3 regions of the Inquilinus ginsengisoli genome follow, and region 2 is predicted to be linked to each of the others. Evidence: riboswitches for the same ligand, from Rfam matches in the RefSeq annotation. Region 2 holds a riboswitch; each other region holds the start of a gene.

Region 1 (6,232 bases), on a different contig from region 2:
CCCTGGCGCCGATCATGGCGGCGCGCACCCTGATCGAGACCGAGCCGAACTACAGCCAGGTCAGCGCCCGGCTGCTGCTCGACCTGCTGCGGCACGAGGCGCTGTCCTTCGTCCATGGCCGGCCGACCCGCGCCACCCATGCCGAGATGGTCGAGGGCTATGCCGAATACTTCCCGGCCTATGTGAAGAAGGGCATCGCGGTCGACCTGCTGGACCCGGAGCTGGCGCGCTACGACCTGAAGAAGCTCGCCGCGGCGCTGAAACCGGAGCGCGACCTGCAGTTCCAGTTCCTCGGGCTGCAGACCCTGTACGACCGCTACTTCCTGCAGACCGAGGGCATCCGCTTCGAGCTGCCGCAGGTGTTCTTCATGCGCGTCGCCATGGGGCTGGCCGCGCGGGAGATCGACCGCGAGGCGCGGGCGATCGAGTTCTACGACCTGATCTCCTCCTTCGATTTCATGTGCTCGACCCCGACGCTGTTCAACGCCGGCACGCCGCGGCCGCAGCTGTCCTCCTGCTTCCTGACCTCGATCGCCGACGACCTCGACGGCATCTTCAAGGCGGTGAAGGACAACGCGCTGCTGTCCAAATACGCCGGCGGCCTGGGCAATTCCTGGACCCGGGTGCGCGGCCTGGGCGCCCATATCCGCGGCACCAACGGCCAGTCGCAGGGCGTCGTGCCGTTCCTGAAGGTCGCCAACGACACCGCCATCGCGGTCAACCAGGGCGGCAAGCGCAAGGGCGCGGTCTGCGCCTATCTCGAGACCTGGCACGTCGACATCGAGGAATTCCTCGACCTGCGCAAGAACACCGGCGACGATCGCCGCCGCACCCATGACATGAACACCGCCAACTGGGTGCCGGACCTGTTCCTGCAGCGGGTCGAGGCCGATGGCGCCTGGACCCTGTTCTCGCCGGACGAGGTGCCCGACCTGCACGACCTCTACGGCCCGGCGTTTAAGACCGCCTACGAGGCCTATGAGGCCAAGGCCGCCCGCGGCGAGATCCGCGTGCACAAGCAGGTCCGCGCGCTCGACCTGTGGCGCCGTATGCTGACCATGCTGTTCGAGACCGGCCACCCCTGGGTCACGTTCAAGGACCCCTGCAACATCCGCTCGCCGCAGGGCCATGTCGGCGTGGTGCACTCCTCGAACCTGTGCACCGAGATCACGCTGAACACCTCGGATGACGAGGTCGCGGTCTGCAATCTCGGCTCGATCAACCTCGCCAACCATGTCGGCGAGCGCGGCCTGGACCGGGCGCGGCTGGAGCGCACCATCCGCACCGCGATGCGGATGCTGGACAACGTCATCGACATCAACTTCTACACCATCCCGGAAGCCCGCCGCTCCAACCTGCGGCACCGCCCGGTCGGGCTCGGCATCATGGGCTTCCAGGACGCGCTGCAGGCGCTGCGGCTGCCGATCGCGTCGGACGAGGCGGTGCGCTTCGCCGATGAGAGCATGGAGGTGATCAGCTATCACACCATCGCCGCATCGGTGGAGCTGGCGGCCGAGCGCGGGCGCTACCCGTCCTTCGAGGGCTCGCTGTGGAGCCGCGGCATCCTGCCGATCGACTCGATCGAGCTGCTGGCCGAAGCCCGCGGCGGCGTGCTGGAGATGGACCGCTCCAAGACGCTGGACTGGGACGGGCTGCGCGATCGGGTGCGCAGCACCGGCATGCGCAACTCCAACACCATGGCGATCGCGCCGACTGCGACCATCTCCAACATCTGCGGCGTGGCCCAGTCGATCGAGCCGGCGTTCCGCAACCTCTACGTCAAGGCCAACATGTCGGGCGATTTCACGGTGGTGAATCCCGGCCTGGTGCGTGATCTCAAGGCGCTCGGCCTGTGGGACGAGGTGATGATCTCGGACCTCAAGTATTTCGACGGCAGCCTCGGCGCCATCGACCGGGTGCCGGACGACCTCAAGGCGCTGTACGCCACCGCCTTCGAGATCGATGCCAGCTGGTTGGTCGAGGCGGCGTCGCGCCGGCAGAAGTGGATCGACCAGGCCCAGTCGCTGAACCTGTATATCGCCAACCCCAACGGCAAGAAGCTGGACGCGCTGTACCGGCTGGCGTGGAAGCGCGGCCTGAAGACCACCTACTATCTCCGGGCGATGAGCGCGACCCATGTCGAGAAGTCGACGCTGAAGGGCACCGACGGCAAGCTGAACGCCGTCGCCAGCGCGCCGGTCGCCGCGGCGCCGGCTGCGGTCGCCGCGGCGCCGATCGTGGTGGTGCCTGCTCCGGTGGTGGCCACCTCCGCCTTCGGCACCGACGACCTGACGATGGCCGACGGCGCGCCGATGGTCTGCCCGATCGACGACCCGACCTGCGAAGCCTGCCAGTAACCGCTGGACTCACCACCATGGCGGCCGGTCCTCACCAGGGCCGGCCGCCATTTTTTATGTCCGTCGCGCCTCCGCGTCCGAAAACCGCTTCGTCTTCCCCGCCCGTGTCGCCGGCCGGAAAGGGAATGTCGCTTTCACGAGCCTCGACCGGCCGGGGGCATGCTTCAATCGGGATGTTCAAGGTGCCGCTGGCCTGGGAGGTCCGGCGGAGAATTGGGAAGCCGGTTCAACGCCGGCGCTGCCCCCGCAACGGTGGCGGAGCACGTCGTCTCGACCGAGACCACTGGGCGACGCAAGCCCGGGAAGGTGTCGAGACGGTCCGAAAGGACGGCTCCGAAGCCCGGAAACCAGCCTTGGGCATGGTGAACTCGACTGATCGCGGTGGGCGGTCAAGAGGCAGTGTGCAGCGGGCCGGTCCCAAGACCTGACGGGCGCGCACCATTCCCTCCTCTCGCCCATCCGACCAGTCCTTCGAAGGCCCGGGGACGGACGATGGACGCGCGCGACACGATGCTGAGGCTGCTCCGCAGCCACCGGGACGGCTTCAGCCTTGAACAGCCCTTTTACACCGACCCGGATTTCTTCCGGCTCGATATGGAGATGATCTGGTACCGCGACTGGCTGTTCGTCGGCCATGATTGCGAGCTGGCGAAGCCGGGCCAGTACTTCACGGTGCAGGTCGGCGCCTATCCGGTGGTGCTGGTGCGCGACCAGGGCGGCCGGATCCGCGCCTTCCACAACGCCTGCCGGCATCGCGGCAGCCGCGTCTGTTCCGCGCAGAAGGGCACGTCGGCCCGGCTGGTCTGCCCCTATCACCAGTGGACCTACGACCTCGACGGCAGCCTGCTGTTCGCCCGCCAGATGGCCGATGGCTTCGACAAGACCCAGTACGGGCTGAAGCCGGTCGCCTGCGAAAGCGTCGGCGGCTACATCTTCATCTGCCTGGCCGACCAGCCGGCGGATTTCGCGCCGTTCCGCGCGCTGATGGAGCCGTATTTCCTGCCGCACCGACTGGCCGATGCCAAGATCGCCTTCGAGAGCACCATCATCGAGAAGGGCAACTGGAAGCTGGTCTGGGAGAACAACCGCGAGTGCTATCACTGCGTGGCCAACCATCCCGAGCTGTGCAAGACCTTCCCCGAGGCGCCGAACGTCACCGGCGTCGCCGGCGCCGACAGCGACCCCGAGATGGTGGCGCATTGGGCCAAGTGCGAGGCGGCCGGCCTGGAGGCGAAGTTCCGCATCGACCCGGCCGGGCAGTTCCGCGCCACCCGGGCGCCGCTGCTGCGCGACGCGGTCAGCTACACCATGACCGGCAGGCGGGCGGTGAAGCGCGGCCTGTCCGACCAGGTCACCGCCGACCGCATCGGCGCGCTGATGCTGTACCACTACCCCACCACCTGGAACCACGTGCTGATCGACCACGCCGTGACCTTCCGGGTGCTGCCGATCAGCGCCACCGAGACGGCGGTGACGACCAAATGGCTGGTCCACAAGGATGCGGTCGAGGGCGTCGACTACGACCTGGCCGAGCTGACCCATGTCTGGACCGAGACCAACGACCAGGACCGCCGGATCGTCGAGGAGAATGCGTTCGGCATCCAGTCGCCATCCTACGAGCCCGGCCCCTATTCCGAGATGCATGAGGGCGGGGTGATCCAGTTCGTCGACTGGTACACCCGGTTCATGGAGCCGCGCCTGGCCGAGGGCAGCAAACCGCGCCTGCGGGTCGCGTGAAGGGGAGGCGGTCGTGAACGCAGTGACGGGGGATCTCCCGCTCTACCGCCATCTCGACCAGATGGTGCCGTGGAACGACCGGCTCCAGGTGCTGGAATGCGTCGGCGTGTTCGACGAGGCGCCGGAGGTGAAGACCTTCACCTTCCGCTCCGACAACCAGACCTGGTTCCGCTACCAGCCGGGCCAGTTCGTGACGCTGGAGCTGCCGGTCGGCGACGAGCTGGTGATGCGGACCTACACGCTGTCGTCCAGCCCGTCGCGCCCGTTCTCGATTTCCGTCACGGTCAAGGCGCAGCCGGGCAGCATCGGCACGCGCTGGATGTTCGACCATCTGACGCCGGGCACCCGCATCAAGGCCTATGGGCCGGCCGGCGACTTCACCCATCACAACCACCCCTCCGGCAAGTACCTGTTCATCTCGGCCGGGTCCGGCATCACCCCGATGATGTCGATGCTGCGCTGGCTGAACGACTGCGCGCCGTGGACCGATGTCGCCTTCGTCAACTGCGCGCGCCGGCCCGAGGACATCATCTTCCGCAAGGAGCTGGAGCTGCTGGGCAGCCGCATGCCCGGCCTGTCGCTCGGCTTCCTGATCGAGGAGCGGTCGTCGCGCGAAAGCTGGTTCGGCCATATGGGCCGGATCGACGCGGTGCGCATGCCGCTGCTGGTCCAGGATTTCCGCGACCGCGAGGTGTTCTGCTGCGGGCCGGACCCGTTCATGCGCGCGGTGCGCGAGATGCTGGGCGCCGCCGGCTTCGACATGGCGCATTACCACCAGGAGAGCTTCGGCGCGCCGCCGCCCGAGGCCCCGGCCGCGCCCGTCACCGAGCCCCTGGAGGGCGTGCCGGGTGAGCCGATCGTGGCGCCGACGCCGGTCCGCTTCGCCCTGTCCGATGTGACCGGCGACTGCCTGCCGGGCCAGACCGTGCTGCAGACCGCCCGGGCCTCGGGCGTGCGCATCCCCGCGGCCTGCGAACTCGGCCTGTGCGGCACCTGCCGGGTGAAGAAGCTCTCCGGCACCGTCGAGATGAACCACAATGGCGGCATCCTCGACCACGAGATCGAGGACGGCTTCATCCTCGCCTGCTGCTCCAAGCCGCTCTCGGCCATCGAGATCGAGGCCTGACCATGAGCGGCAGAAGCGTCGCGCCCGTCAGCCGGCCCTGTCCACGGATCGCGGAGGCGGTCTCGGCCCTGCCGCCGCCGGAGCAGGTGTTCCTCGACTGGCTGATGTGGCTTCCGGCCGATGCGGATGTCGAGGCGGCGGCGCGGCGCGAGATCGCCCGGCTGGACCGGCGGATGCCGCTGGCCGCGGAGGCGGAGCACCTTCGCCTGCTGTTCCAGGCCGTCCTCGGCGACGGCCCGCGAGCGAGTTCGACCCTCTAGCCGGACCCAGGGGGACGCGTCTCCCCGGGCCCGGTTCAAATCACGACAGAGTCCTTGGGAGGAGACGAAGATGAGCAAGAACAGAGGCGTGGTGTATCTCGGGCCCGGCAAGGTCGAGGTCCAGGACATCGACGACGCCAGGCTGGCAGCCCCCAGCGGCCGCAAGATCGGCCACGCCGTCATCCTGAAGGTGCTGTCGACCAACATCTGCGGGTCGGACCAGCATATGGTCCGCGGCCGCACCACGGCCCCGGCCGGCCTCGTGCTCGGCCATGAGATCACCGGCGAGGTGATCGAGACCGGCGCCGATGTCGAGATGCTCGAGGTCGGCGATGTCGTCTCGGTGCCGTTCAACGTCGCCTGCGGCCGCTGCCGCACCTGCCGCTCGCAGGACACCGGCGTCTGCCTCACGGTCAACCCGGCCCGCGCCGGCGGCGCCTATGGCTATGTCGACATGGGCGGCTGGATCGGCGGGCAGGCGCGCTACGTCACCGTGCCCTATGCCGATTTCAACCTGCTGAAGTTCCCGGACCGCGACCGGGCCATGAGCAAGATCCGCGACCTGACCATGCTGTCCGACATCCTGCCGACCGGCTTCCACGGCGCGGTCAAGGCGGGCGTCGGCGTCGGGTCGATCGTCTATGTCGCCGGCGCCGGCCCGGTCGGCCTGGCGGCGGCCGCCTCGGCCCGCATCCTCGGCGCCGCCGTGGTCATGGTCGGCGACTTCAACAAGGAACGGCTGGCCCATGCCA
Region 2 (6,232 bases):
GAAGCCGGCCAGGGCGACCGGCGCCGCGACATGGGCGTCCGGCCAGCGCACGCCGCCGAGGCTGCCGAGCAGCCAGAACATCACGCCGCGCGCCTGTTCGGCGTTGGCCGAGGTGGTGACGATATAGGAGGTCAGGGCGTTGAACAGCTGCGACCCGGCGACCCCCGCCAGGATGATGCGGTCGGTGCCGCCCCCGGCCCCGGCCGCCAGCAGCGACACCAGGGCGAAGGCCAGCACCGCGCCGATGAAGGCGCCGCCGGAGAGCGAGATGGCACCGCCGCCGAATCCCGCGATCATCACCGCGACGGCGCCGGTCGACGCCCCGGCGGAGATGCCGAGGACATAGGGTTCCGCCAGCGGGTTGCGCAGCAGCGCCTGCAGGATGGCGCCCGACAGCGCCAGCGCCGCGCCGCTGCAGGCCGCCACCACGGCGCGGCTGAGCCGGTAGTCCCAGATTACGCCTTCCTGGATCGGGCTGAGCGCGAAGCCCATGCCCAGCAGCCGGTTGCCCAGCGCCTGGAAGGTGGTGGCCAGCGGAATCGCCATCTCGCCGATCGACACGGCGACGCCGATGGCCGCGACCAGCACGGCCACGGCGAGGACCGTGGCCAGGGCCCGCAGGCCCCAGCCACCGCCGAGGATCGGCCCCCGGATCACGCCCGGATCACTTCGCCAGCCCGAAGGCCTTGATGCCGTTCGCCAGCGCCTCGATGCCGTCGACCGCGCGGATCGACGCCTCCATCGCCTGGACGTCTATCAGGACGAAGTGCCTGTCGCGCACCGCCGGCAGCTTGCTGACCACCGGGTCGGTCGCCAGGAAGTTCAGCTTCACCGCCGGGTCGTCGGCGGCATAGCGGCGGCGGCTCATCTCCGCGATCACGATGATGGCGGGGTCCGAGGCGGCGACCTGCTCCCAGCTCACCGACGGCCATTCCTCTTCCGTCTTGATGATGTTGCGGGCGCCGAGCGTCTGCATGATGTAGGCGGGCACGCCGTTCTTGCCGGCCATGAAGGCATCGCCCTGGACCTCCTTGCTGGAGAACCAGAACACCACCGGCACGTTGCTGCCCTTGACGCCCGCGACCTCGGCAATGGCGGCGGCCTCGCGCTGCTTCAGCCGGGCGACCAGCGCGTCGCCGCGGTCGCCGACATCGAAGATCGCCGCCAGGTCGTGGACCTCCCGATAGACCAGATCCATGCTGAACAGCTGCTTGCGCACGCCGTCGCCGCCACCGCCGTTGTCCTTCTCGACGCAGTCGGCCGGCGCGACGTAGGTGGGGATGCCCAGCTCGGCGAACTGCTCGCGCGTGCCCACCGAGCCGTTGGGGCCGACATGCCATTCATACTGGGCGGTCACCAGGTCGGGCTCCTGCCCCACCACGGATTCGAAGCTGGGGTCGTTGTCGGCCAGGCGCTTGATCTTGTCGTTGGCCGCCTCGTAGCCCTTCAGCACCGGGCCGAACCACACGGCGGTGCCGACGATGCGGTCGGCGAGGCCGAGCGACAGCAGGATCTCGGTGCTGCTCTGCCCGATCGACACCGCCCGCTGCGGCGCCTTGGCAAAGGTGACGTCGACGCCGCAGTTGCGGATGGTCAACGGATAGTGCGTCGGTTCGGCCGAGGCGGCGGGCGCCAGGCCGAACAGGGCGGCGGCGACGGCCGCGGCCGGGATGAGCGAACGAAAGGTACGGTGGGGGACGGCCGTCATGATGCCTCCTGCCCGGGCCACCCCGCCCGGGAAACGGATTGCGCTGCGACGGCAGGTCTCCTGGCTCGCGGATCTTGGCTTCGCGTCTGCCTTCCCACCGGATCCGGCTTCGGACCCAGCAGTGGCATGGCGCCTCGTCGGAGAGGCGTCACGAGGACGTTCGGCGATCCGCTGACAGTTGCGGGGGCAGCCACGGACTCCGCGCGGATGCGCGTCACCGTGTTCCCTTTTGATCCCGTGCGGGAACCGTCGGGGCGATGTGTATCGCCCCCGTCGCGGCGCGGTCAATGGACGCTGGACGCCAAGGCTGCCCGGCCCCTGCGGTTCTTGCAGGCAGGGTCCGAAGACACATCTTTAGATATATCTTGAAACCCATCTCAAAGAGACCTATCTTCCGATATATCGAATTCTAAAGGAGAGTTTCGATGTTTGGAATGAGAGGCCATCGTGGCCAGCGCGGCGAATGCGGCGACGGGATGTGGGCCGGGGGCCGTGGCCGCCGGATGTTCGGCCATCACGGCGGCGGCGAAGGCGGCGGCCGCGGCTTCGGCGGCGGCGACATGATGCGCGCCGGCCGGATGCTGGCGCATGGCGACCTGCGCCTGGTGGCGCTGACTCTGATCGCGGAGCAGCCGCGCCACGGCTACGAGATCATCAAGCTGATCGAGGAGAAGACCGCCGGCTGGTACAGCCCGAGCCCCGGCGTGGTGTACCCGACGCTGACCTATCTCGAGGAGGCCGGCTACGTCACGGTCGAGACCGAGGGCACCAAGAAGCTGTACACCATCACCCCCGAAGGCCGGGCCTATATCGAGGAGAACCGGTCGATCGTCGATGCCATCCTCGGCCGCCTGTTCGCCATCGGCGAGAAGATGGCCCGGGTGAACCGGGCGTTCGGCGGCGACCGCGAGCGGTCCAGCCGGCTGCCGGCGCTGGTCCATGCGGCGCTGGACAATTTGCGCGAGGTCGCCGGGCACAAGATCGACGGCGATGCCGAGGCCGAGACCCAGATCGTCGAGATCCTGGCCCGCGCCGCGGCCGAGATCCGGCGCGGCTGAGGGCGGCGGCATGAGCCCCGCCCCTGCCCTTCCCATAGCGACCCTATCGGCCCCGGCCGAGGCTCGGCTGCGCGATGCCGGGCTGCGGCCGACCCGGCCGCGCCGCATCCTGCTGGCGGTGCTGGCCGAGGCCGAGCGCGCGCTCGACGCCCAGGAGATCCTGGGCCGGGCGCGACGGCTGGATCCGCGGATCAGCCTGGCCACGGTCTACCGCTTCCTGGCGGCGCTGCGCCGGGTCGGCATCGCCGGCTGGTGGAGCGAGCCGGCCGGGCGCCTGGCCTATGGGCCGGTCGCCGTCGCGGCCCCGCCGGAGCGGCTGACCCTGGGCGACGTCCAGCTGCGCGCGGCGCTGGCCGACGTGCTGCGGCAGTTCGGCTACCGCCTGATCCGCGCCCGCGTCGATCTGGCGGTCGAGCGGCTGCATCCCGAGGCACCGCTGGCCGAAGCATGGCCGCAGACGGCCCGGGTCCCCAGTCTGCTCGACCGGTTCTAGGCCCGGCACGGCCGCCGGGCGGCATCGCATCGGACAGGGAGTCGCCGCATGGCGGACGGCCTGCTTCTTCTCGCGGCGCTGCTGCTGATCGTCACCGCCGCCGTGCATTCGGTAGCGGGCGAAAGGCGGCTGATCGGCCCGCTGCTGACCCGCCGCGACGGCATCCTGGCCAACCGCCTGGCCCGGTTCGTGCTGCGCTTCGCCTGGCACATCACCAGCATCGCCTGGGCGGTCATCGCCGTGATCCTGCTGGCGCTGGTGCTGGCCCCGGTGGCGGTGCGCTGGTGGGCGGCGGCCGCGACCGGCGCAGCCTTCACCGCCATCGGGGCGTTCACCGCCATCTCCAGCCGCGGCCGCCATCTCGGCTGGCCGTTCCTGACCGGGATCGGCCTCACCGCCCTGGCCTCGCTGCTGGCCTGAATTCCTCCTCACGCCGTCAGCCACAAGAGCGCGGCCCCGGCGGCTGCGCTGCCGATCAGCGTCGGGATCATGCCGACCCTGAAGTGCAGCATGGCAACCATCGAGGCCCCGGCCAGGCAGGCGGCCCGCCAGTCCAGAGACGAGAGGACGGGCAGGTCGGGGCCGACGCCGAGTACCTCGACCGTCACCACCGCGCGGAACATCACATGCAGCGCGAACCAAAGGGCCAGGTTGAGGATGACCCCGACCACGGCAGCGGTGATGGCCGACAACGCCGCAGAGACGGCGCGGTTGCCGCGCAGCGTCTCGACATAGGGCGCACCGAGGAAGATCCACATGAAGCATGGGGCGAAGGTGACCCATGTGGTGAGAAGGGCGCCGAGGCCGCCGGCGACGATCGGGTTCAACCCGCCGGGGTCTCGGAACGCCGCGAGAAAGCCGACGAACTGGAGCACCATGATGAGGGGCCCCGGCGTCGTCTCGGCCAGGCCGAGACCGTCGGCCATCTCCCCCGGCCCGAGCCAGCCGAACGTGTCGACGGCCGCCTGGGCGACATAGGCCAGCACGGCATAGGCGCCGCCGAAAGTGATCACGGCCATCGTGCTGAAGAAGCCGCCGATCTGGGTCCACACGCTGGCTGAGCCTGTGAACGCCCACACCAGCACGACCGGCCCCAACCAGAGGGGCAGCCAGATCGCCAGCACCCGAACGGCGCGGGACCAGGACGGCTCGGCATGGGTCAGTTCGCCGCGCTCGAACATCGCGTCGACCACACCGACAAAGGCTGGCCCCGCTGCACCGGCCTTGTGACCGGCGCCGGTGAAGGATGCCGGCGCATGCCTGCTGCCGATCCAGCCGATGATGCCGGCCGCGAGCACGATGATCGGAAAGGGTATCCTTAGCGCATAGATGCCGACGAAGGCCGCCGCTGCGATGGCGATCATCGCGCGATTTTTGAGCGCCCGGCGGCCGATGCGGATCACAGCCTCTATGACCACGGCCAGGACCGCGGCCTTCACGCCGAAGAAGATCGCGTCGACCACAGGCACCTGCCGGAAGCAGGCATAGAGGATGCTGAGGCCGAGCATCACGAACGCGCCCGGCAGCACGAACAGGATGCCGGCCACCAGCCCGCCCGCCGTCCGGTGCAGCAGCCAGCCGATGTAGATCGCCAGCTGCTGCGCCTCCGGTCCCGGCAGCAGCATGCAATAGTTCAGCGCATGCAGGAACCGCTGCTCGCCGATCCAGCGCCGCTCATCCACCAGCATCCGGTGCATCAGCGCGATCTGGCCGGCCGGCCCCCCGAAGCTGAGAAGACCGATCCTGGCCCAGACCTTCAGCGCCTCGCCGAAACTGGGCCGGGCGGCCTCCGAGGATCCGGAGGCCGCTGTCGAAATCGTGGACATGATCCGCCCTCACGCCGGCTTGGTGGTGGAGGGCCAGTTGTGGGTTTCCTCGGTCGCGTCCCTGCACCAGCGATACAAGGCATCGTAGAGCACCATGCTGGCGTCCAGCTGCTCCAGATCGTCGCGGAACATCCGCGACAGGCCGAGGGCGGCCGCCAGGAAGCCGGCGGCCTGGGGCACGAGGTCGAGCCGGGCGGTGTCGGCCGCCCGCACGATCACGGCCAGGCGATCCAGGGCCTCGGCCCGCAGCCCGAACTCCCCGACCATCGTGTCGAAGGTGCAGGTTTCGCCGCGATGACTCCAGAACACACCATCGATGTCGAAGGGCGTCGCGCCGAACCGGTCCGCCACCAGGGGCACCTCGGCGGGCGCCACGAACAGGAAGACGGCATCCGGATCGACGAAGCGGCGGATCAGCCAGGGGCAGGCGATGCGATCGACCTTCGGCCGGGCGCGCGTCACCCAGACCGTCCGGCCCGAGGCATCGCGCGGCGGCAGCTTGTCGACGGAGACCAGAAGCCCGCCGGCATCGCGCCAGGCCTCGAAACCGCCTTCCAGCGACTCCGCCTCGGCGCCCTCATGGCGCAGCCAGGCCGCGACCCCCTGGCTGAGCTTCTGGCCGCGCTGGCAGACGACCACGACGTGCCGATGGGCGAACCCGGAGGCCCACGCCGGGACCGCCTTGAAATCGCGGCGGATGGCGGTGGGCAGAAGCCGCGTGTCGGCGTCGTAGTCCTCGTCCGTGCGCACGTCGACGATCATCGGCGCCTTCGGCATGCCGATGAGGCGGGAAAGCTGAGAAACGGTGATTTCAGTGTTCGATGGCATGAGCGTCCGTCCCGTGTCGGGAGCATGGACGCGATATTCAGGCTGTCGCCTCACGGGGCAATCGCGAATAACCCCTTGCCATCAGGATACGCAGAAGGCCGCGCCTGTGCAACGTCAGACGGGGCGCGCCCTACTCCCCGCCCGATTCCTTCCGCAGGCCGGACAAGGCGACGATGATGCCGTGCAGCGTCCGCACCTCTTGGGTCGACAGCTGGGCCCGCTGCAGGAAGGCGCGGATGTTGCGCTGCATGCTCGGCCGCTTTTCCGGCACCCGGAAGAAGCCGCGGGCGTCGAGCGCCTGTTCGAGATGCTCGAACAT
Region 3 (6,232 bases), on a different contig from region 2:
CTCCAGGTCCTTCAGCGGGCCGTAGCTCTCGGCCCGGGTCAGCGGCGGCGTCAGATGGTCGATGATGACGGCGGCGGTGCGGCGCTTGGCCTGGGTGCCCTCGCCCGGATCGTTGACGATGAAGGGGTAGAGATGCGGGACGGGGCCGAAGGCGGCCTCCGGGAAGCAGTCCTGCGACAGCGCCAGCGCCTTGCCCGGCAGCCACTCCAGATTGCCGTGCTTGCCCATATGGATGAACGCCTGGGCGCCGAAGCCGCCGCGCAGCCAGGCGTAGAAGGCGAGATAGCCGTGCGGCGGCACCAGCGCCGGGTCGTGATAGGTCGCCTGCGGGTCGATGTTGTAGCCGCGCGCCGGCTGCACCCCGATGATGACATGGCCGAAGCGGTGGACCGCCAGCCGGAAGGCATCGCCCTCGACGAAGGGATCGGCTTCGGGCTCGCCCCAGCGGGCCGTCACCGCCGTTCGCACGGGCTCGGGCAGGCCGGCGAAGAAAGCGCGGTAGTCGGCCAGCGGATAGGCCTCGCCGCCGGCGCGGTCGGCGCGGGTCGCAAGCGCATTGGTCGGCCCGGCCGTCACCCGCGCCATCAGGTCAGCCGCATCCTCGGGCACATCGGCGACGGCATAGCCGGCGGCGGCCAGGGCGCGCAGCACCTCGACCGTCCCGGCCGGGGTGTCGAGGCCGACGCCGTTGCCGAGCCTGCCGTCGCGGTTCGGGTAGTTGGCCAGGATCAGTGCGACCCGGCGATCGGCCGCCGGCGTCCGCCGCAGTCCCGCCCAGGCGGCAGCGAGATCGGCCACGAAATCGATGCGGTCGGCCACCGGGCGGTAGGACACCACGGTGCATTCGGTCAGTGGATCCCAGCGTGCCTCCGACTTGAAGGACACGGCGCGGGTCAGTACCCGTCCGTCGATCTCGGTCAGGGCGACATTCATCGCCAGATCCTGGGCCGACAGGCCGCGCGTGCCGTCGCGCCACGCCGCCTCGCCCCCGCCGGCGAACACCACCTGCAGCACGGGGCAGTCGGCCGCGTCGAACGGCGTCGGCTGGGTCGGGCCGCCGGGGCTGGAGACAGCGAAGCTGGTGGCGTTGAGGATTACCGCCGGCGGATGGCGAGCGAAGGCCTCGGTGACCAGCTCGGCCGACACCGTGTCCTTCAGGCTGGAGACGAAGATCGGCAGCGGGTTCAGTCCCCGGGCCTGCAGCGCCGCGACCAGCGCATCGACCGGCGCCAGGTTCCCCGCCTGCACCAGGGCCCGGTAGAAGACGAGGCCGGTGACGGGGGCGTCGCCCGGCCACCGCCCGGCGATCTCCGCATAGGACGGATGGCGCAGGTCCGGCCAGTACAGCCCGGCGCGCAGCAGCGGCCGCGGTTCGGCCCATTGCAGGTCGCGGCCGGTCAGCGTCGCGGCATAGGCCAGGAAGCCGCGGGCGTTCTCGATGCCGCCTTCGACCAGATAGCGCCACAGCCGGCCCCGCGCCTCCTCCGGCAGGGTCGACAGCGCGTCGAGATCGGCATCCGGCTTGTCGTCGCCCGGCAGCACGGCCAGGGGGATGCCCTCGCGCCGGCAGGCGGCATGCACCTGCTCGATGCCGTAGCGCCAATAGCCGGCGCCGCCGAGCAGCCGCACCACCACCAGCTTCGCCCGGCTGACCACGTCGTCGACATAGGTGTCGACCGACAGGTTGTGGCCGAGCTGCAGCAGGTTGGCCAGCCGGACTGAGGGGAAATCCTCGCCGAAACCGGACCGCGCCGCCGACAGGCAGGCGAGTTCGGTGTCGGCCGCGGTCAGGACGACGATGTCGCCCGGACTCTGGCCGAGATCGACCGCCTCCGACCCGTCGGCGACGCTGCCCGGCTGGGTGGCGAGGAGATGCATCAGGCCGCGAGCGATGCGGTGATGGCGGCGCGGTCGAGGCCGCGTTCGCCGATCACCACCAGGGTGGTGCCGCGGGCCTCGTCGGCGCGCCACGGGCGGTCGTAGTAATGCTGGATCCGGCCGCCCACCGCCTGGACCACCAGGCGCATCGGCTTGCCCTCGACCGCGGCGAAGCCCTTCAGCCGCAGGATGTCATGCGCCTCGATCACCGGCTTCAGCTTGCGCGTCAGGGCGTCGGGGTCGGTCACGGCGCCGAGATCGACATGGAAGCTCTCGAAATCATCGTGGTCGTGCTCGTCCTCGGCATCGTGATGCGAGGGGCGCGCCGCCAGATCGTCCTCGGCCGCGGAGCCGAGGCCCAGCAGCACCGCGGCGTCGATCGCGCCGTGGCGGGCCTTGACCACCTTGACCCCCGGGCGCAGCTGCGCGGCCAGCTCGGCGGACACCGTCGCTAGCCCGGCCTCATCCAGCAGGTCGGTCTTGTTCAGGATCACCATGTCGGCGCAGGCGAGCTGGTCCTCGAACAGCTCCTCCAGCGGGTTGTCATGGTCCAGCCCCTCGTCGGCCGCGCGCTGGGCGGCCAGCGCCTCCTCGTCCAGCGCGAAGCGGCCCTCGGACATGGCGGCGCCGTCGATCACGGTGATGACGCCGTCGACCGTGACCCGAGTGCGGATCTCGGGCCAGCCGAACGCCTTGACCAGCGGCTTCGGCAGGGCCAGGCCGCTGGTCTCGATCACGATGTGGTCCGGCGGCTCGGCGCGGTTCAGCAGCTTCTCGATGGTCGGGATGAAGTCGTCGGCCACGGTGCAGCAGATGCAGCCATTGGCCAGCTCCACCACATCCTCCTCGCGGCAGGTGGCGTCGCCGCAGCTGCGCAGCAGGTCGCCATCGACCCCGACATCGCCGAACTCGTTGATGATCAGGGCCAGCCGGCGGCCATTCGCGGTCTGCAGCAGGTGGCGGATCAGCGTGGTCTTGCCGGCGCCGAGGAAGCCGGTGATGACGGTGGCGGGGATCTTGGCGGGCATGCGGTCTCTCTCAGGCGGATTTCAGGGTTAGGGGAAGGCCGGCGGCGACGAAGACGACGGAGGGAACCACGGCCGCCACGGCCTGGTGCAGGCGCCCGGCATGGTCGCGGAAGGCGCGGGCCAGGGCGTTGTCGGGGACGATGCCGAGCCCGACCTCGTTCGAGACCAGCACCACGGGGCCGGCCGGCGCCGCCAGCCAGCGCACCAGCCGGTCGGTCTCATCAGCGATGTCGCGGTCGGCATGCATGAGGTTGGACAGCCACAGCGTCAGGCAGTCGACCAGCACGGCGTGGCCGGGGCCGGCGACCTTGTCCAGGGTCTCGACCAGCTCCAGCGGCGCCTCGACCGTGCGCCAGCGCGAGCCGCGCTGTTCCTGGTGGCGGGAGATGCGCTCGACCATCTCGGCGTCCCAGGCCTCGGCGGTGGCGAGATAGATGCAGTCGCCGGGCTGGCTCTCGACCAGCGCCTCGGCATGGCGGCTCTTGCCCGAACGGGCGCCGCCCAGCACCAGCGTCGCTGCCGGCAGACTAGCCACTGATAGCTCGATGCTGCACGCCTCGCCCTTCCGGTCGGCCGGCCAGGGCAATCGGACGCCGGAGACGGTGCCCGGAAGGCGCCATGCATCCCGCGCCACCGGTTCACCCCGCCCGGCGGTTCGCACGCATCGCCTCGCCGGCAGGTCTCCTGGCTCGCGGGTCGTCGCCTGCCTCCGCCTTCCCGGCCATCGGCCAGTGGCTGTCGGAGTTGGGCTCGCCGCCTACAGTTGCGGGGGCAGCCGCGGATCAGGCCTCCTGAAAGGATAGACCGTCCCGCGTTCCCTTTTCATCCCCTCGGGCGTCCGCCCTTGGGGAACCAGCTGCGCGATGGCCGCACAGTAGGAGGCGCGGGCAAGGGGGTCAACGGCGCCGAAGCGTCACGACGCCTTGCCGGTGTCGCCGGCGGAGCGCAGCCGCTGGGCGTAGACGTTGATCACCAGGGCCGCGAGCAGGATCAGGCCGCGGATCAGGATCTTCAGGAAGCTGTCGATGTTGACGTGGTCCAGCCCGTTGTTCAGCACGCCCAGGATGAACAGCCCGATGATGGTGTTGCCGATGCCGCCGCGGCCGCCGAACAGGCTGGTGCCGCCGACCACCACCGCGGCGATGGCGTCGAGCAGGAAGGTGTCGAACTCGTTCTGCTGGGCGCTGCCGAAATAGGCGACGCCGAGCATGCCGGCGATGCCGGAGCAGACGGCCGAGATCACCATCACCGCGCCGACGATGACCCGGACGTTGACGCCGGAATACTCCGCCGCCTCGCGGTTGCCGCCCACCATGTAGACGTAGCGGCCGAAGCGCGTGTAGGTCAGCACCAGGTGCCCGGCCAGCAGCATGATGGCGGCCACGATCACGATCCATGGGATGCCGCCGATCGAGCCGGAGCCCAGGGTGACCACCAGCGGCGGCACGGCATAGGCGATCTGGCCGCGCACCAGCATGGCGCAGATCCCCGCGCCGATCTGCATCATGGCCAGGGTCATGATGAAGGACGGGATGCCGATCCGCGTCACCCCCACCGCGTTGACCAGGCCCAGCAGGGCGCAGCCGGCGAGCGCGATCACGATCGCCAGCCAGCCCGGCAGCGGCACGTTGGCGATGGTGACGTAGGTTTCCTGCGCGGTCAGGAAGGCGACGATGATGCCGGTGGCGTTGGCGATGCTGGCCACCGACAGGTCGATCTCGGCGCACAGGATCACGAAGGTCAGGCCGACGGCGATCACCGCCGTCACCGAGATCTGGTTCAGGATGTTGCTGAAATTGTCGACCGTCAGGAAGGACGGGCTGGCGATGCTGAAGAAGCCGACCAGGATGATCAGGGTGATGAACGGCGCGATGTTGCGCAGCTGCCCGCCCAGCATCCCGCCGAGCCGGGAGGCGGTGCCGCGGACCGGCGGTTTGGCTGACGCGTCCATGCGATTCCCCTGCTCCACCATCATGCCGCCTCGAGCAGGCGGTCCTTGCTGACCATGCCGCCGGCGAATTCGCGGGTGATGCCGCCCTTGCGCATCACCAGGATGCGGTCGGCGAGCGACAGCACCGTCTCCGGCTCGGCCGACACCACCACCACGCCGATGCCCCGGTCGCGCAGGCCGCGCACGATCCGGACCACATCCTCCTTGGCGCCGACATCCATGCCGCGGGTCGGCTCGCTCAAGATCAGCACCTTGGGCGTGAAGGTCAGCCACTTCGCCAGGGCGACCTTCTGCTGGTTGCCGCCGGACAGGGCGCCGAGATGCGCGTCGACATGCGGGGTGCGGATGCGCAGCTCCTCGACCCGCTCGCGGGCGATGCGCCGCTCCGACTCCGGGCTCAGCAGCCAGCGCGACACCCGGTCCAGGATGGCGATCGAGGTGTTCTTGTAGATCGGCTCGTGGTGGAACAGCATCGCCCGCCGGCTTTCCGGCACGAAGGCGATGCCGGCGCGGCGGGCGACGGCGGTGCTGCGCAGCCGCACGGCCCGGCCGGCGACCCGGATCCGGCCCTGGTCGGGCTGCAGCTTGCCGAACAGGGTGCGCGCCAGCTCCAGCTGGCCGCAGCCCATGAAGCCGTAGATGCCCAGCACCTCGCCCGCCCGCACCTCCAGCGAGATGTCGTTGTAGAAGCGGTCGGCCGACAGTCCTTCCGCCGCCAGCACCACCGGGGCGCCGGGCTTGGAGTCGAGCCGGATCTCGCCGGTGTAGCTTTCCTCCAGCTCGCCGTGGCCGGCGCCGATCATGTGCTCGATCAGCGCCGCCTTGTCGGTCTCGGCGGCGCGGGCGCTGAGGATGCGGCGGCCGTTGCGGAACACGGTGACGGCGTCGGACACCTTCAGGATGTCGTCGAGGAAATGCGAGATGAAGACGAAGCTGCGGCCCTCCTCGCGCAGCCGCCGCAGCACGCCGAACAGGCGCTCGATCTCCGGCGGCGACAGCGCCGAGGTCGGCTCGTCCAGGATGATGATGCGGGCGCCGGAGAACAGCACCCGGGCGATCTCGATCAGCTGCTGCAGCCCGATCGGCAGCGCCCCGGCTGGCGTGCGCGGGTCGACGTCGATGCCCAGCCGGCGGATCTGCTCGCCCGCCGCCTTGCGCATCCCGGCCCAGTCGACGATGCCGAAGCGGCCGACCGGCTGGGTGCCGAGGAACACGTTCTCGGCGACGCTGAGGTCCGGCACGATGCTCAACTCCTGATGCACCATGCCTACCCCGGCGGCGGCCGCGTCGCGGGCCGAGCGGAAGCGGACGGCCCGCCCCTCGATCCGCATCTGCCCGTCATAGTCGGCATGCACGCCGGCGATGATCTTCATCA

The links. Region 2 has a riboswitch for cobalamin ahead of E9232_RS31890 (ABC transporter substrate-binding protein). Riboswitches for the same ligand answer to the same signal wherever they lie in the genome.
Region 1: it holds a riboswitch for cobalamin, as region 2 does, so the genes downstream of both, E9232_RS13815 (aromatic ring-hydroxylating oxygenase subunit alpha) here and E9232_RS31890 (ABC transporter substrate-binding protein) in region 2, are expected to answer to the same signal.
Region 3: it holds a riboswitch for cobalamin, as region 2 does, so the genes downstream of both, cobU (bifunctional adenosylcobinamide kinase/adenosylcobinamide-phosphate guanylyltransferase) here and E9232_RS31890 (ABC transporter substrate-binding protein) in region 2, are expected to answer to the same signal.

What each region holds. Positions count from the first base shown of each region.
Region 1 covers NZ_JAVDPW010000004.1:471,911-478,142, reverse strand. The annotation lists gene E9232_RS13820 (ribonucleoside-diphosphate reductase subunit alpha) at 1-2,357, shown strand, start outside; cobalamin riboswitch at 2,521-2,727, shown strand; gene E9232_RS13815 (aromatic ring-hydroxylating oxygenase subunit alpha) at 2,850-4,094, shown strand; gene E9232_RS13810 (FAD-binding oxidoreductase) at 4,108-5,220, shown strand; gene E9232_RS13805 (hypothetical protein) at 5,223-5,480, shown strand; gene fdhA (formaldehyde dehydrogenase, glutathione-independent) at 5,551-6,232, shown strand, end outside.
Region 2 covers NZ_JAVDPW010000014.1:99,493-105,724, reverse strand. The annotation lists gene E9232_RS31895 (FecCD family ABC transporter permease) at 1-657, opposite strand, end outside; gene E9232_RS31890 (ABC transporter substrate-binding protein) at 665-1,708, opposite strand; cobalamin riboswitch at 1,742-1,974, opposite strand; gene E9232_RS31885 (PadR family transcriptional regulator) at 2,143-2,766, shown strand; gene E9232_RS31880 (Fur family transcriptional regulator) at 2,777-3,259, shown strand; gene E9232_RS31875 (hypothetical protein) at 3,308-3,679, shown strand; gene chrA (chromate efflux transporter) at 3,688-5,085, opposite strand; gene E9232_RS31865 (chromate resistance protein ChrB domain-containing protein) at 5,095-5,967, opposite strand; gene E9232_RS31860 (RNA methyltransferase) at 6,044-6,232, opposite strand, start outside.
Region 3 covers NZ_JAVDPW010000006.1:534,009-540,240, reverse strand. The annotation lists gene cobN (cobaltochelatase subunit CobN) at 1-1,878, opposite strand, end outside; gene cobW (cobalamin biosynthesis protein CobW) at 1,878-2,906, opposite strand; gene cobU (bifunctional adenosylcobinamide kinase/adenosylcobinamide-phosphate guanylyltransferase) at 2,917-3,441, opposite strand; cobalamin riboswitch at 3,564-3,778, opposite strand; gene E9232_RS19555 (ABC transporter permease) at 3,820-4,857, opposite strand; gene E9232_RS19550 (sugar ABC transporter ATP-binding protein) at 4,878-6,232, opposite strand, start outside.